4 regions of the Streptomyces sp. NPDC050806 genome follow, and region 1 is predicted to be linked to each of the others. Evidence: riboswitches for the same ligand, from Rfam matches in the RefSeq annotation. Region 1 holds a riboswitch; each other region holds the start of a gene.
What was found. A riboswitch is a leader RNA that binds a small molecule or an ion and turns the genes downstream of it on or off. The one in region 1 is predicted to bind cobalamin.

Region 1 (3,552 bases):
GCCGCAGACCGCGTCGAAGTCGGCGGTCGCGCGCGGTGTCGCGGCGCGCGCGGAGTCGGCGCTGACGGTGAAGCGGAAGCCGACCGCGCCGCCGTCCTCGGGGCGGGCGGTCGAGGGCCCTTCAGTGGCGTACGACCAGGCGCTCTTGCCGTGCGCCGGCGCGTCCGCCGTCCAGAAGGACCAGTAGCGGTACTCGTCGGCGTGCGCGGGGACGGCGGCCAGGCCCGTGGCCGTACCGGCCAGGACCAGGGCGCCGGCGCCGCGTGCGATCCGGGCGGCGTGCCTCACAGCTGGTTCTGCTTCCTGCGGCCGCTCAGCAGGAAGCCGATGCCCGCGCCCACCGCGAGGCCGACGAGCACGACCCACCACACGGAGATGCCGCCCTCGTCCTTCTGCTCGGCCTCCTGGCCCTGCGCGTTCTGCTGCGCCGCCGGCTTCGGGCCGGTCGCGTTCAGCTTCGCCACGAGGTCCGTGCTCCCAAATTCGCGCGGGTCGGCACCGGTGGCGTGCGCGGCGAGGATCAGCTGTGCGTAGGCGGCCGGGCCGCTCTGCTTCGCCCAGGCGGCGGAGTGGCCGCGGAGCCACTCCAGCGGCCGCTTCGCGTCGTCCGGCCGGCCGGCGGCGGCCAGCGCGACCACGGCGTCGGCGGTGTTGCCGACGTCCGGCTGGTCCTCGGCGCCGGGCATGGCGGACATCAGGTGGTGGCCGTGCGCGGCCATGGCGGAGACGAGGTGATCGGCGCCGCCGCTCGCGGCGCCGTGCGCGTCCTCGGCCGCTTCCTCGCAGGACGTCTTCTTCGCGGCGGGCCCGTCCGGCGCGACGACGAAGCCCTTGCCCATGGCGCCCGTCACCGCGGCCGCCGTCGCGTCGTCGTTGGCCGCGAGCTTCCCGTCCTTGGCCTGGAACGCGAACGCGCCGCGGTCCGCCTTCCGCACGTCGCAGCCGAGCCGGAGGGCGAGCAGCCCGTCGTACGGCGACCTGCCGTCCTTCTTCGGCAGCGCCGCCTCCTTCGTGCCGGTGGCGGTCAGCGCGCCGATCACGACCGAGGTGGAGTTGGCGTCGCTGTCGGCGCCGGCCGCCGAGCCCCAGCCGCCGTCGTCGTTCTGCGCGGACTTCAGCCAGGAGACGCCCTTGCGGACCGCGTCGGAGTGCCCGCCGACGGCGGCCAGCGCCTGGACGGCGGCGGACGTCTGGTTGGTGTCCCGCAGGGTCTTCGCGTCGCAGTCCTGCTTCGGGTCGGCGCGGTACGCGGTGAACGCGCCGTCGGCGCACTGCTGCCCCACGAGCCAGTCCACCGCCTCGTCCGCCGGGCGCACGCCCGTGGCGTCCTGGGCCAGCAGTGCCAGCGACTGCCGCCAGACGCCGTCGTACTTGGGGTCCGTGCTGCCGTACAGGCCCTTCGGGAGCTTCGGGGAAGCGCCGGGCGCGGGGGTGTCGGCGAACGCGGCGGGGGCAGCGGCCGCGCACAGCACGGCGGCGGCCAGGGCCGCGGCGCAGCGGCGCGCCGGGGCGGCGAGGGAGCGGGCCGTGATGGCCATGGGGTCGGTGCCTCTCGGTCGGTTCGCGGGGTGCGCGAGGTGGGAGGTCACGCAGCCGCACTCCGCCGCACCACGTCCGCGACTCGCGCGCGGCGCGGTGGCACCGGGCTCAGCTCCGTATACCTCGACGGTGCCGCGTGCCGGGCGGCCGCCGAAGGGCGGCCGGCGGTACGCGGGAGCCTTGGGTGTGCCCCGCCGGGCGTTCCGGCTCGCTCCGGCGCGCGGATGCGCACCAGGGCTCACGGCTGCGGGTCAGCGCCGGTTTTCCACCGGCTTCCCCCGGTCGGGCACGAATGAACTTGTCGCAACACTTTAACCGGCGGGTAGCGGCCGGCTCCCGGCACGTACGGGATGCGTACGGCCGCCCGTACGCCCTCGCGTCCGGACGGCCGGTGCCGCACCCCGCCCCCGCCGGCGGGTCACACCGCCACGTACGCCACCGGGTCCGAGCCCGGCACCGGCTCCGCCAGCCCCCGCTTCACCAGGCGCCGCAGATGGGCCTCGGCCTCGGAGAGGGCGATGGTGCGCGAGGCGTACGGGATCCGTTCCCAGGGGCGGTTCCACTCCATGGCCTCGGCGAGCTGCCAGGGGGTACGCGGGGTGGCGAGCAGTGCCCGCAGGCCGCCGAGCCGCTCCTCGTGGTGGGTGAGCAGCTCCGCCACCCGCTCCGCCGCGCCCGTGAAGGCGTGCTGGTGCGCGGGCAGCACCTCGGCCGCGCCGAGCCGCCCGATCCGCTCCAGGGAGTCGAGGTAGTCGCCGAGGGGGTCGGTGACGGTGGCGTCGTCCGGGTCCTCGTACAGGCCGACGTGCGGGGTGATGCCGGGCAGCAGGTGGTCGCCGGAGAAGAGGCGCCCGTTCCCCGGGTGCGCCGCCGGGTGTGCCTCCTCCAGGTGCAGACAGACGTGGCCCGGGGTGTGTCCCGGCGTCCAGACGGCCCGCAGCCGCCGCCCCGCGAGGTCCAGCAGCTCGCCGGGGACGATCTCGCGGTCCGGGAGCGCGGGGCGGTTCTCGGGGAGTGCGCGGGTGCGCCCCTTGGAGCGGGCCGCGTACAGGGGCGCGAGGTGTTCCTCGGGCGCGCCCGCCGCGGCCAGCTTGTCGATGAGGTACGCCAGCCAGCTGCCAGGCTCGGCCTCGCGGGTGCGCCGGACTACCGCGGCGTCGGCGGCGTGCATCGCGATCCAGGCGCCGGACGCCTCCCTGACCCGCGCCGACAGGCCGTGGTGGTCGGGGTGGTGGTGGGTGACGAGCACGCCGTGCAGGTCGGTGACGGTGGTGCCGCAGGCGGCGAGCCCGGCGGCGAGCGCGTCCCAGGAGTCCGGGTCGTCCCAGCCGGTGTCGATCAGCACCGGGCCGCGGTCCGTCTCCAGCAGGTGCACGAGGGTGTGCCCCAGCGGGTTGTCCGGTATGGGCACGGCGATGCTCCACACCCCGCCCCGGTGGTCGATCACGTGCGGCATGCCATCGCCCCTCTCGGCCCGCACGCCGTCGCGTGCATTGCCCACCATAACTGGAACTGGTATCAGTTCTGATGCAGCGTCAGATATTGCTTCGGGGAACGCGTCAGGTAACGGCGACCGCAGGAGGCGGAATCGATGACTGGCCCGATCGAGCACGGACAGCTCTACATAGGTGGTGAGCTGGTCGATCCGGCCGGCCGGGACACCATCGAGGTCGTCTCCCCGCACACCGAGCAGGTCATCGGCCGGGTGCCGCACGCCTCCCGGGAGGACGTGGACCGTGCCGTCACGGCGGCGCGCGCGTCCTTCGACTCCGGGGTGTGGGCCAACGCCCCGCTCGAAGAGCGGATCGCGGTCGTCACGCGGATCAAGGACGCGTTCGCCGTGCGAAGCGAGGAGTTCGCGCGGCTCATCAGCGCGCAGAACGGCACTCCGTACACCTCCGGGATCATGGTGCAGTCGCTGGCCGCGATGATGGTCTGGGACGCGGCGATCACGGTCGCCCGCGACTTCACCCACGAGGAGCGGCGGCAGGGCGTGCTCGGGCCGCTGCTGGT
Region 2 (3,552 bases), on a different contig from region 1:
GCGCGCTGGTGCCGGCGGCGATCATGTCGATCGCCGCGGCGAACCTCTTCACCCGCAACATCTACAAGGACTTCCTCAAGCCCGGTGCCACGCCCGCGCAGGAGCACAAGGTCGCCAAGCTGGTGTCGCTGCTGGTGAAGGTGGGCGCGCTGGCGTTCGTCCTGACGATGGACAAGACGGTGGCGATCAACTTCCAGCTGCTGGGCGGTATCTGGATCCTCCAGACCATGCCGGCGCTGGTGGGCGGCCTGTTCACGCGCTGGTTCCACCGCTGGGCGCTGCTCGCGGGCTGGGCGGTCGGCATGGTGTACGGCACGGTCGCGGCGTACGGCGTGGCCAGCCCGACGCAGAAGCACTTCGGCGGCTCGAACGCGGAGATTCCCGGCATCGGCGAGATCGGCTACATCGGCCTGACCGCGTTCGTGCTGAACGTCCTGGTCACACTCGTGCTGACGATCGTACTGCGGGCCGCGAAGGCGCCGGCCGGCATCGACGAGACCTCGCCGGAGGACTACACGGCGGACGCGGGCGACAAGGGCGTCCAGGTGGATCTGCCGCCGGCCACGGCGGGTTCCGCGCACTGATTCCGCCGCATTCGTGAGGCCGACGGGCCGCCGGTGAAAACCGGCGGCCCGTTGTCGTGCCCCTGGTGCACACTGACGGCCATGGACTTCGTGATCAGGGGGATACGGGCGGCGGAGCACGCGCGACTGGGTGAGATCACGGCGCAGGCGTACCTCGGGGACGGGCTGCTCGACTTCGGGGAGGACGACGCGTACCTGCCCGTGCTGCGGGACGTGGCGCGCCGGGCGGCCGAGGCGGAGGTGCTGGTGGCCGTGGCGGAGGGCGAGGTGCTGGGCGGGGTGACGTTCGTGGCGGCGGGCGGGCCGTGGGCGGACATCGCGGGGCCGGGCGAGGCGGAGTTCAGGATGCTGGCGGTGGCGAAGGAGGCGCGTGGCCGGGGCGTGGGCGAGGCGCTGGTACGGGCATGTCTGGACCGTGCGCGGGACACGCCGGGCTGTGGGCGGCTGGTGCTGTCCACGCAGCGTGCGATGCACGGCGCCCACCGCCTCTACGGGCGACTGGGGTTCACCCGGACGCCGGAGCGCGACTGGTCGCCGGTGCCGGGTCTCGGCACCCTGCTGACGTACGCCCGGGATCTGACAACCGAGCGCTGACACGCCGGAGCTGACGTCCGGGGGCCGGGTCTCCGCAGGCGCCGCGCGGCCGCGCTGCCGCCTGCCCGCGCGGCCGACAGCGGGCCGTGACCATCCGTGCGTACCGCGGTACGCACAGCAGCGCAGCGACACAAGATGTAGGGATGGCCGCGAGGGGCGGCACAAGATGTATGCTCGTCCTCGCTGTCGCCGCAGGGGAATCCGGTGCGAATCCGGAACTGTCCCGCAACGGTGTGTCGAGTGGGTATTTTCCGCCCGCTCGCGAGTCCGATGACCTGCCGACGGTACGCCCGCAGCCGTCCCGGCACGGGCGTCGAGACGTCCGGGCTCCGCGGGTTGGGCCGGTGGACGCTGCGTGGTGTGTCCGCGTGCCCGGCATGGCGTCCGGCGCGGCTGCCCGTACGCCTCCTCCGCTCTTCCCCGGCCCCAGCCGAGTGAGGAGAGCACAAGGTGACCATCGCGCCAGCGGAGTCAGCACAAGAGGCGCAAGCGGCACAGGAGGCACAGGCCCCTCGGACGGTGGCCGAGCGGCCCGATGACGCTCCCGGTACGGCCCTGCTGCGCACCCTGACCGACCTCACCGCCGACCTGCCGGCCACCGACCCGGGCAAGGTCGCGGCGGCCGCGCTGCGCGGCCGGCACGCCGGTTCGGACGAGGCGGAGCTGCGGGAGCTGGCGATGGAGGCCGCCGCGGGGCTGATCGGCGACGAGCCGCAGTACTCCAAGCTGGCCGCCCGGCTGCTCACGGCCGCGATCGCCGAGGAGGCCGCGAGCCAGGGCGCGACGGGCTTCGCCGCTTCGGTCGCCACGGGTCACCGCGAGGGGCTGATCGCCGACTCCACGGCCGAGTTCGTCACCGCGCACGCCGCCGCGCTGGACGCACTGGTCGACCGGGCGCTCACGGACGGCGCCGACGACCGTTTCGGCTACTTCGGCCTGCGCACGGTGTACTCCCGCTATCTGCTGCGGCACCCGCTCACCCGCAAGGTCATCGAGACGCCGCAGCACTTCCTGCTGCGGGTGGCGTGCGGCCTGGCCGAGGACCACTCCGAGCGGGCGCTCGCGGACGTCGCCGAGCTGTACGCGCTGACCAGCACGCTCTCCTACCTGCCCTCCTCCCCCACGCTCTTCAACTCCGGCACCCGCCACCCGCAGATGTCCTCCTGCTATCTGCTGGACTCGCCGCTGGACGAGCTGGACTCGATCTACGACCGGTACCACCAGGTCGCGCGCCTCTCGAAGCACGCGGGCGGCATCGGTCTGTCGTACTCCCGGGTGCGCGCCCGCGGTTCGCTGATCCGCGGCACCAACGGGCACTCCAACGGCATCGTGCCGTTCCTGCGCACGCTGGACGCCTCGGTCGCGGCCGTGAACCAGGGCGGCCGCCGCAAGGGCGCGGCCTGTGTGTACCTGGAGACCTGGCACGCGGACATCGAGGAGTTCCTGGAGCTGCGGGACAACACGGGTGAGGAGGCGCGGCGTACGCACAATCTGAACCTCGCGCACTGGATCCCGGACGAGTTCATGCGCCGGGTGGAGGCGGACCGGGACTGGTCGCTGTTCTCGCCGGTGGACGCGCCGGAGCTGGTGGATCTGTACGGCGCGGAGTTCGACGCCGCGTACCGGAAGGCGGAGGCCGAGGGGAAGGCCGTCAAGGCGGTGCCGGCCCGCACGCTGTACGCGCGGATGATGCGGACGCTGGCGCAGACCGGCAATGGCTGGATGACCTTCAAGGACGCCGCGAACCGGACCGCGAACCAGACGGCGGAGCCGGGCCGGGTCGTGCACTCCTCGAACCTGTGCACGGAGATCCTGGAGGTCACGGACGACGGCGAGACGGCCGTGTGCAACCTCGGGTCCGTGAACCTGGCGGCGCACCTGGGCGCCGACGGCGAGATGGACTGGGCGAAGCTGGACACCACGGTCCGTACGGCCGTGACCTTCCTCGACCGTGTCGTGGACATCAACTTCTACCCGACCGAGCAGGCCGGTGCGTCCAACTCGCGCTGGCGTCCGGTGGGCCTCGGGCTGATGGGGCTGCAGGACGTCTTCTTCCGGCTGCGGCTGCCGTTCGACTCGCCGGAGGCGCGTGAGCTGTCCACCCGGATCTCCGAGCGGATCATGCTCGCGGCGTACGAGGCGTCCGCCGGCCTGGCGGAGCGGCACGGGCCGCACCCGAACTGGTCGGCGACGCGTACGGCGCGCGGTGTGCTGCACCCGGACCACTACCCGAACGCCGAGCCGCGCTGGGCGGACCGGTGGGCCGCGCTGCGCTCCCGTATCGCGCGGACCGGGATGCGGAACTCGCTCCTGCTGGCGATCGCGCCGACCGCGACCATCGCGTCGATCGCGGGCGTGTACGAGTGCATCGAGC
Region 3 (3,552 bases), on a different contig from region 1:
TGCTCAGCTACCGCCCGGCCCACAATCTGGTCTCCCGGCAGCAGCGAATGAACACCTCGTACGAGCCGCTGCACCTGGTCAACTCGTACGGCGCCTTCGGTTCCGTCACCCGCGTCCGGCACGAGGTGGTCGTCGAGGGCACGGCGGACGAGGTGATCACCGATGCCACCGAGTGGCGGGAGTACGACTTCAAGGGCAAGCCGGGGGACGTGCGCCGGATGCCGCGCCCGTTCGCCCCGTACCACCTGCGGCTGGACTGGCTGATGTGGTTCGCGGCGCTGTCGCCGGGCTACGCGAGCCGCTGGTTCGGCCCCTTCCTGGAGCGACTGCTGGAAAACGACCCGGACACCGTGCGGCTGCTGCGCCGGAACCCCTTCCCGGACGCGCCGCCCCGCCACGTACGCGCCCAGTTCTACCGCTACCGCTTCACAACCTGGCGGGAACTGCGGGAGACCGGGGCGTGGTGGCACCGGGAGCCGGTACGGCAGTTCTTTCCGCCGACAGCTCTGCGCGGAAGGACCTGACCATGTCCCGGGCGTGCCGCAGCCCGATCCGGGTGACCTCGCGCTCGACGTCGTCCAGCTCGGCGGCCACCTCGTCGTACGGCCACCCCAGGTGCGCCCGGGACTTCACCAGCCCCAGCCGCGCGAGCGCCGTGCCCCGCGGTTCGGACATCGACCGGAACTCCGCCAGCGCGCCGCTGTAGACCACGGCGGCCTCCTCGTACCGCCCGGCCCGGTACAGCACGTTGCCGCGCATCTTGCGGTTGTAGGCCAGCGCCCCCGCGAGGTCCAGCTCCCGGCAGAGGGCCTCGCCCCGGCCGAGCAGCCGCAGCGCCTCCTCGGTCTCCCCCAGCACGGACCGTACGTCGGCCACGCCCCGCAGCGACCAGGCGAGCCCCCGCCAGTCCTCGGCCCGCTCGGCGACCTGCGCCGACTCCTCGAACAGCGCCAGGGCCTCCGCGTATCCGCCGGTGTTGCGGTGCATCTGCGCGATCCCCGACATCGCCCACACCATGTGCCGCGCCTCACCGTGCGCCCTGGCCTGTGCCAGCAGCTCTTCGTGCAGCTCCGCGACGGCCTCGTAGTCCCCCTGTATGCGGCCGGTCTCGGCGAGCCCGGCGAGCGCGTAGCCGTGCGCGAGGCGGTCGCCGCTCGGTTCGGCGAACGCGACGGCCGCCGCGAGCAGCCGGCGCGCGAGCGCGAGCCGCCCGCACTGGCGGGCGAGCGTGCCGCCGCTCCACAGCGCCCACGCCATGCTGCCGGGCTCCCCCGCCGTCCGCGCGCTCCGGTAGCTGGCCCGCCACGCGGCCTCGGCCTCGGCCACCCTCCCGAGCCGCCGTCCGGCCTCCGCCTCGGCGAGCGCGGCCCGTGCGGCGTCCCCCGGCCCCCCGGCCGCGTCCCGTGCGCGCCGCGCGGCGACGAGCACGTCCTCGTACGAGGAGTTGACACTCAACTCCGCCCCCAGCTCCCCTTGATACTCCGGAGCGAATGCCTTCCCGTACATCCCGAGTCCTCCTGGTCACTTGCGTCGGTCAGGCACCGACGCTATGTGCCGAGGAAGCCGCCGGACGTCCCCCCACCTGCGGTTATCCCGGTCGCTCTCGGGATGTACGGCCGCGCTGCCGATCACTCTGGAGATGTACGGGGCGTCCCCTAGGGGGAGGAGTCACAGGGGGGGCAGCCGTCGCCGCGGTGGCCACATGGGCCTGTGGTAGCTTGCCGGAGCCAGTCGTACCTTGCATGTGCATGTGCACCTGTACGGGTCAGGGAATCCGGTGCGAATCCGGAACTGACGCGCAGCGGTGAGGGTGACGGGCGGGACATCTGCCACTGGACGGCGTACGCGGTCCGGGAAGGCGTTCCGTCCGGATGAGCCCGAGTCCGAAGACCTGCTGGCGGCCTCCGGCGCCGGCCGTGCCGGGGGAACACCGCAGACCGGGCTTCGCGCAAGAGCCCTCGACGCCGAAGGAACTCCCGTGCCGCTCCCGCACCCCGTCCGTCGTGCCGCCGTTTTCCTGGTGGCCACCGCGCTGCTCGCCGGATGCGGCGGTGGCGCCTCGCCGACGGAGGGCTCCGCCAAGGGCGGGAGCGCCGGCCGGTCCGTCTCCCTCGACAACTGCGGGCGGAAGGTGCGCGTCGACGGCCCCCCGAAGCGCGCCGTCTCCCTCAACCAGGGAACGACGGAGATCATGCTCTCCCTCGGTCTGGCCGACCGCATGGTGGGCACCGCCACCTGGACCGACCCGGTGCTCAAGGGCCTGGAGAGGGCCGATTCCACGGTCGAGCGGCTGGCCGACAACGGCCCGTCCTTCGAGGAGGTGCTGGCCACCGAGCCCGACTTCGTCGCTGCCTCGTTCGCCTCCACCCTCGGCAAGGGCGGGGTGGCCACGCGAGGGCAGTTCGACGAGCTGGGCGTACCGACGTACCTCTCCCCCAGCGACTGCACCGGCAAGGACAACGGCGGCGACGGCGACGGGTCCCGCACGAAGCCGGTGACCATGGACGTCGTCTACGGCGAGGTCCGCGACCTGGCCAGGATCTTCGGCGTCGAGGAGCGCGGCGAGCGGCTCGTCGACGGCCTGAAGGCACGGGTGAAGAAGGCCACCGCCGGCATCGACGCCCATGACGTCACGATGCTGTACTGGTTCGCCAACTCCGAGTCGCCCTACATGGCGGGCTGTTGCGGCGCCCCCGGCGCCGTCACCCGGGCGCTCGGCGCCAAGAACGTCTTCGACGACACCCACGAGGAGTGGCCGCAGATCAACTGGGAGACCGTCGCGGACCGCAACCCCGCCGTCCTGGTGATCGGCGACCTCACCCGCAGGTCGGAGACGGCCGAGACCGCCGCGAAGAAGATCGAGTTCCTCTCGGAGAACCCGGTCACCAAGAACATGGACGCGGTCAGGCACAAGCGGTACGTGCTGCTCAGCGGCCAGTCGATGAACCCCACCATCCGCACCGTCGAGGCCGTGGAGAAGGTCGCGGCGGCGCTGCGCAGCCACGGACTCGACAAGTGACCCCGGCGCGGCCCGCCGCACCGGCCGCGATACGCGGGCTGCGGCAGGCCCTGGCCTGGGCGGCCGGGCTCGCGGCGCTCTGCGCGTCCGTCGCCGTGGCCATCACCATCGGCCCGGCGGACATCGGGGTCGGTGACGTCTGGTCCACGGTGGCGGCCCACCTGGGCCGGGGGCACGGTGACCTGACCCCCATCCGGGACGGGATCGTGTGGAACCTGCGGCTCCCCCGCACCCTGCTCGCGGCGGTGTGCGGCGCCGGGCTGGCCGTGTGCGGCGCGGTCATGCAGTCGCTGCTGCGCAACCCGCTCGCCGACCCCTTCGTCCTGGGCGTCTCGTCCGGCGCCTCGACCGGCGCGGTCATGATCGTCGTACTCGGCGTGGGCGGTGGAGCGCTGTCGCTCTCCGGCGGTGCGTTCGTGGGCGCCGTGTGCGCCTTCGCGCTGGTCCTGCTGCTCAGTCACGTACTCGGCGGATCCACGGACCGGGTGGTGCTCTCCGGTGTCGCGGCCATGCAGCTGTTCTCCGCGCTCACC
Region 4 (3,552 bases), on a different contig from region 1:
CGTGTGGATCTGCGTGTCAGGGCGCACACCACTGGTGGTGAGCCGGAACGCCTCGGTCGCCCACGCCAGGTAGGCGGGATGGTCGGCGGCGCGCAGTGGCAGGGTCTCGCGCAGTGCCGGTTCGTCCACCTGGATGACGGAGGTGCCCGCCGTCTCCAGGTCGCCCACCTCGTCGCGCAGCGCGAGCGCAACCTGCCGGGCGGTGTCGGCGAGGGACTGGTCGTCTCGGACGAAGGACCAGGCGAGCATGGTGACCGGGCCGGTGAGCATGCCCTTGACCGGGCGGTCGGTGAGGGACCGGGCGTACTCCGTCCAGCGCACCGTCATGGGCTCGGGACGGGAGATGTCACCGGCCAGGATCGGCGGGCGGACGTAGCGGGTGCCGTACGACTGGACCCAGCCGTGCTGCGTCGCGAGGTAGCCGGTGAGCTGCTCCGCGAAGTACTGGACCATGTCGTTGCGCTCGGCCTCGCCGTGCACCAGCACATCCAGCCCTGCCTTCTCCTGGAAGGAGATGACCTCCTGGATCTCCGCCTTGATGCGCTCCTCGTAGCCGGCCGTGTCGATGCGGCCCGCACGCAGGTCGGCGCGGGCGGTGCGCACCTCGCCGGTCTGAGGGAAGGAGCCGATGGTGGTCGTCGGCAGCAGGGGCAGGCCGAGGTGGGCGCGCTGGGCAGCGGCCCGTCGGGCGTACGGCTGGGAGCGCCGGCCGTCGGCCGCCGTGACGGCCGCGGTACGGGAGCGTACGGCCGGGTCGCGGGTGATGGGGGAGCCGGCGCGGGAGGCCAGGTCGGCGCGGTTGGCGGCGAGTTCGGCCGCGATCGTGTCCGTACCCTGGGCGAGGCCCTTGGCGAGGGTGACGATCTCGGTGGTCTTCTGGCGGGCGAAGGCGAGCCAGCGCAGGATCTGCGGTGCGATGTCCCGCTCGGCGCCCGTGTCGAGGGGGACGTGCAGCAGGGAGCAGGAGGCCGACACGTCGACGCGGTCGGCGAGGCCGAGGAGCGTGCCGAGCGTGGCGAGCGAGTTCTCCAGGTCGTTGACCCAGATGTTGCGGCCGTTGACCACACCGGCGACCAGCCGCTTGCCCGGCAGCCCGCCGACGGCGGCGAGGGCGTCCAGGTTGGCGGCGGCCGCCCCGGTGAAGTCCAGGGCGAGGCCCTCGACGGGCGTCTTCGCGAGCACCGGCAGCGCGTTGCCGAGGCGGTCGAAGTACGTGGCGATCAGCAGCTTCGGGCGGTCGGTGAGGGCGCCCAGGTCACGGTAGGCACGCTCGGCGGCGTTCAGCTCGGCCGGGGTGCGGTCCTGTACCAGGGCGGGCTCGTCCAGCTGTACCCACTCGGCGCCGGCGGCACGCAGGTCGGCGAGGACCTCGGCGTAGACGGGGAGCAGCCGGTCCAGCAGCGTCAGCGGATCGAAGCCGGCGGCCACACCGGGCGCCGGCTTGGCGAGGAGCAGATAGGTGACCGGGCCGACCAGGACCGGACGGGCCGTCAGGCCCAGGGCGACGGCTTCCTTCAGCTCGGCGACCTGCTTGGCGGAGTCGGCGGAGAACACCGTGTCCGGACCCAGCTCGGGGACCAGGTAGTGGTAGTTGGTGTCGAACCACTTGGTCATCTCCAGCGGTGCGACGTCCCGCGTACCGCGCGCCATCGCGAAGTAGCCGTCGAGGCGGTCCGCTGCGACGGCGTCGCGGTGGCGGTCGGGTACGGCACCCACCATGACGGTGATGTCCAGCACGTGGTCGTAGTACGAGAAGTCGCCGGTCGGGACCTCGTCGATGCCGGCGTCGGCCAGCTGCCGCCAGTTGGTGCGGCGCAGCTCGGCGGCGGTGGCGCGGAGCTCGGCGGCGGTGACGCGGCCCTTCCAGTACCCCTCGATCGCCTTCTTCAGTTCCCGGTTCTGGCCCTGGCGCGGGTAGCCGTACACGGTGGCCCGTGCTGCCGCGGCTGCGGACTTCGCTGTCACGGAGATCTCCTTCGCGAGATGAATCCCTGAGATCCCGGCAACGGGACGAGAACGCGAAGGGGTGACCCACCGGGCGGTACGGCCTCGCGCGGCAGTGCGCGGCCATTCGCCTGGTAAGAAACGCCGACCCGCCCACGAGGTCACCGGGATGTCCGCGTACGAATCGTCCGTACGCGGGCAGCTGGCAGGTCTTCGGACTCATGGGCGCGTCCTCACCGAGGAGGACATCTACTGGCCGTCGCTTCCCAGGCCCACTCGGGCCCAGTGCGTATGACGGCGGTCGTTCCCACACACCGCTGCGGGGCAGTCCCGGATTTCCACCGGGTTCCCTCTTGCGACGCATCCCGCCTGGCGGACGGGGCGAACCAACTGCACCGGACACCCTACGGGCCGCCCCCGCTCCCCGGCGGATCACGTCCGTCATTCGGATGGTGAGCTGAGACACACGGGCACGGTGCTGGACACGGGCAGCGGGCGGGAAGCGCCGCACGCGCACTTCCCGCCCGTTCCCCGCGCACTCGCCGGTTCCCTCGGCCGGCGGTGCCTTCCGGGCCCCTCAGCCCGGTGGTCCGGGCACCCTCCGCCCGGACGTGCCGGGATCTCGGTCCCGGCCGTACATGGGGAAACCCCGGCCGGACTGGTCGAGGCGGGGCTCGGGTCCGGTCGAACTGCCCGCGTACACCTCCGCGATGCCCGCGCCCAGCGGCCCGCCGCCGACGGCCCCGACGCGCCGGATGCCCGCGCTCACGGCTGCTCCACGTGGCGCACGAGGTGGGCGGTGTAGGCGTCCGGAGTGAAGAAGAGCGGCAACTGGCTTGCCAGCGCGTTGCGTTCGAACAGCTCCCGCACCTCGTCGACGGGCGCCCACGGGTACTCGGCGCCGAGCGACTCGACTTCCTCGTCGAGCAGCCGCAGGACCGTCTCCCGGTCCAGGACCCGGTGCCGCAGCCACTGCCAGATCTGGACGCGGGCGATCTCGGCGGTGGCCGCGTCCTCCATGAGACCGTCCAGGGCGACCGCACCGCGGCCGTGCAGCCAGGCGGCGAAGTACCGCAGGGCGACCGCGATGTTGGTACGCACGCCTTCCGCGGTGGGCCGCTCGCTGATCCGGCGCACGGACAGCAGCTGCGCCGCCGTCACCTCCACGTCGTCCCGCGTCCGGTCGATCTGGTGGGGCCGGTCACCCAGCACACCGTCGTACGCCTCGCGGCACACCGGCACGAGGCCGGGATGGGCGACCCAGGAGCCGTCGAAACCGTCCTCCGCCTCGCGTTCCTTGTCCAGCCGCACCTTGGCGAGCGCCGCTTCGTGAGTGGCCGGGTCCTTGCTCGGCACCTGGGCCGCCATGCCCCCGATCGCGTGGGCGCCCCGTTTGTGGCAGGTGCGTACCAGCAGCTCCGTGTACGCGCGCATGAACGGAGCGGTCATCGTCACCTTCGCGCGGTCCGGCAGCAGGAAGTCGGTGCGGTGTCCGAAGGTCTTGACGATGCTGAACAGGTAGTCCCAGCGGCCCGCGTTGAGGCCCGAGCTGTGCTCGCGCAGTTCGTAGAGGATCTCCTCCATCTCGAACGCGGCGGTGATCGTCTC

Region 2: another riboswitch for cobalamin. It lies ahead of ACZ6WH_RS33760 (ribonucleoside-diphosphate reductase subunit alpha); the one in region 1 lies ahead of ACZ6WH_RS11870 (prenyltransferase/squalene oxidase repeat-containing protein).
Region 3: another riboswitch for cobalamin. It lies ahead of ACZ6WH_RS15585 (ABC transporter substrate-binding protein); the one in region 1 lies ahead of ACZ6WH_RS11870 (prenyltransferase/squalene oxidase repeat-containing protein).
Region 4: another riboswitch for cobalamin. It lies ahead of metE (5-methyltetrahydropteroyltriglutamate--homocysteine S-methyltransferase); the one in region 1 lies ahead of ACZ6WH_RS11870 (prenyltransferase/squalene oxidase repeat-containing protein).

Annotation. Positions count from the first base shown of each region.
Region 1 is NZ_JBVJIF010000003.1:579,954-583,505, reverse strand. Features, by position in the region: gene ACZ6WH_RS11875 (SCO2322 family protein) at 1-288, opposite strand, end outside; gene ACZ6WH_RS11870 (prenyltransferase/squalene oxidase repeat-containing protein) at 285-1,538, opposite strand; cobalamin riboswitch at 1,716-1,855, opposite strand; gene ACZ6WH_RS11865 (MBL fold metallo-hydrolase) at 1,958-2,995, opposite strand; gene ACZ6WH_RS11860 (aldehyde dehydrogenase) at 3,131-3,552, shown strand, end outside.
Region 2 is NZ_JBVJIF010000012.1:40,268-43,819, forward strand. Features, by position in the region: gene mctP (monocarboxylate uptake permease MctP) at 1-584, shown strand, start outside; gene ACZ6WH_RS33755 (GNAT family N-acetyltransferase) at 666-1,178, shown strand; cobalamin riboswitch at 1,343-1,475, shown strand; gene ACZ6WH_RS33760 (ribonucleoside-diphosphate reductase subunit alpha) at 1,629-3,552, shown strand, end outside.
Region 3 is NZ_JBVJIF010000004.1:630,206-633,757, forward strand. Features, by position in the region: gene ACZ6WH_RS15575 (lipase maturation factor family protein) at 1-524, shown strand, start outside; gene ACZ6WH_RS15580 (tetratricopeptide repeat protein) at 427-1,506, opposite strand; cobalamin riboswitch at 1,712-1,913, shown strand; gene ACZ6WH_RS15585 (ABC transporter substrate-binding protein) at 1,979-3,019, shown strand; gene ACZ6WH_RS15590 (FecCD family ABC transporter permease) at 3,016-3,552, shown strand, end outside.
Region 4 is NZ_JBVJIF010000005.1:331,683-335,234, forward strand. Features, by position in the region: gene metE (5-methyltetrahydropteroyltriglutamate--homocysteine S-methyltransferase) at 1-1,965, opposite strand, end outside; cobalamin riboswitch at 2,132-2,350, opposite strand; gene ACZ6WH_RS17590 (hypothetical protein) at 2,522-2,713, opposite strand; gene aceB (malate synthase A) at 2,710-3,552, opposite strand, start outside.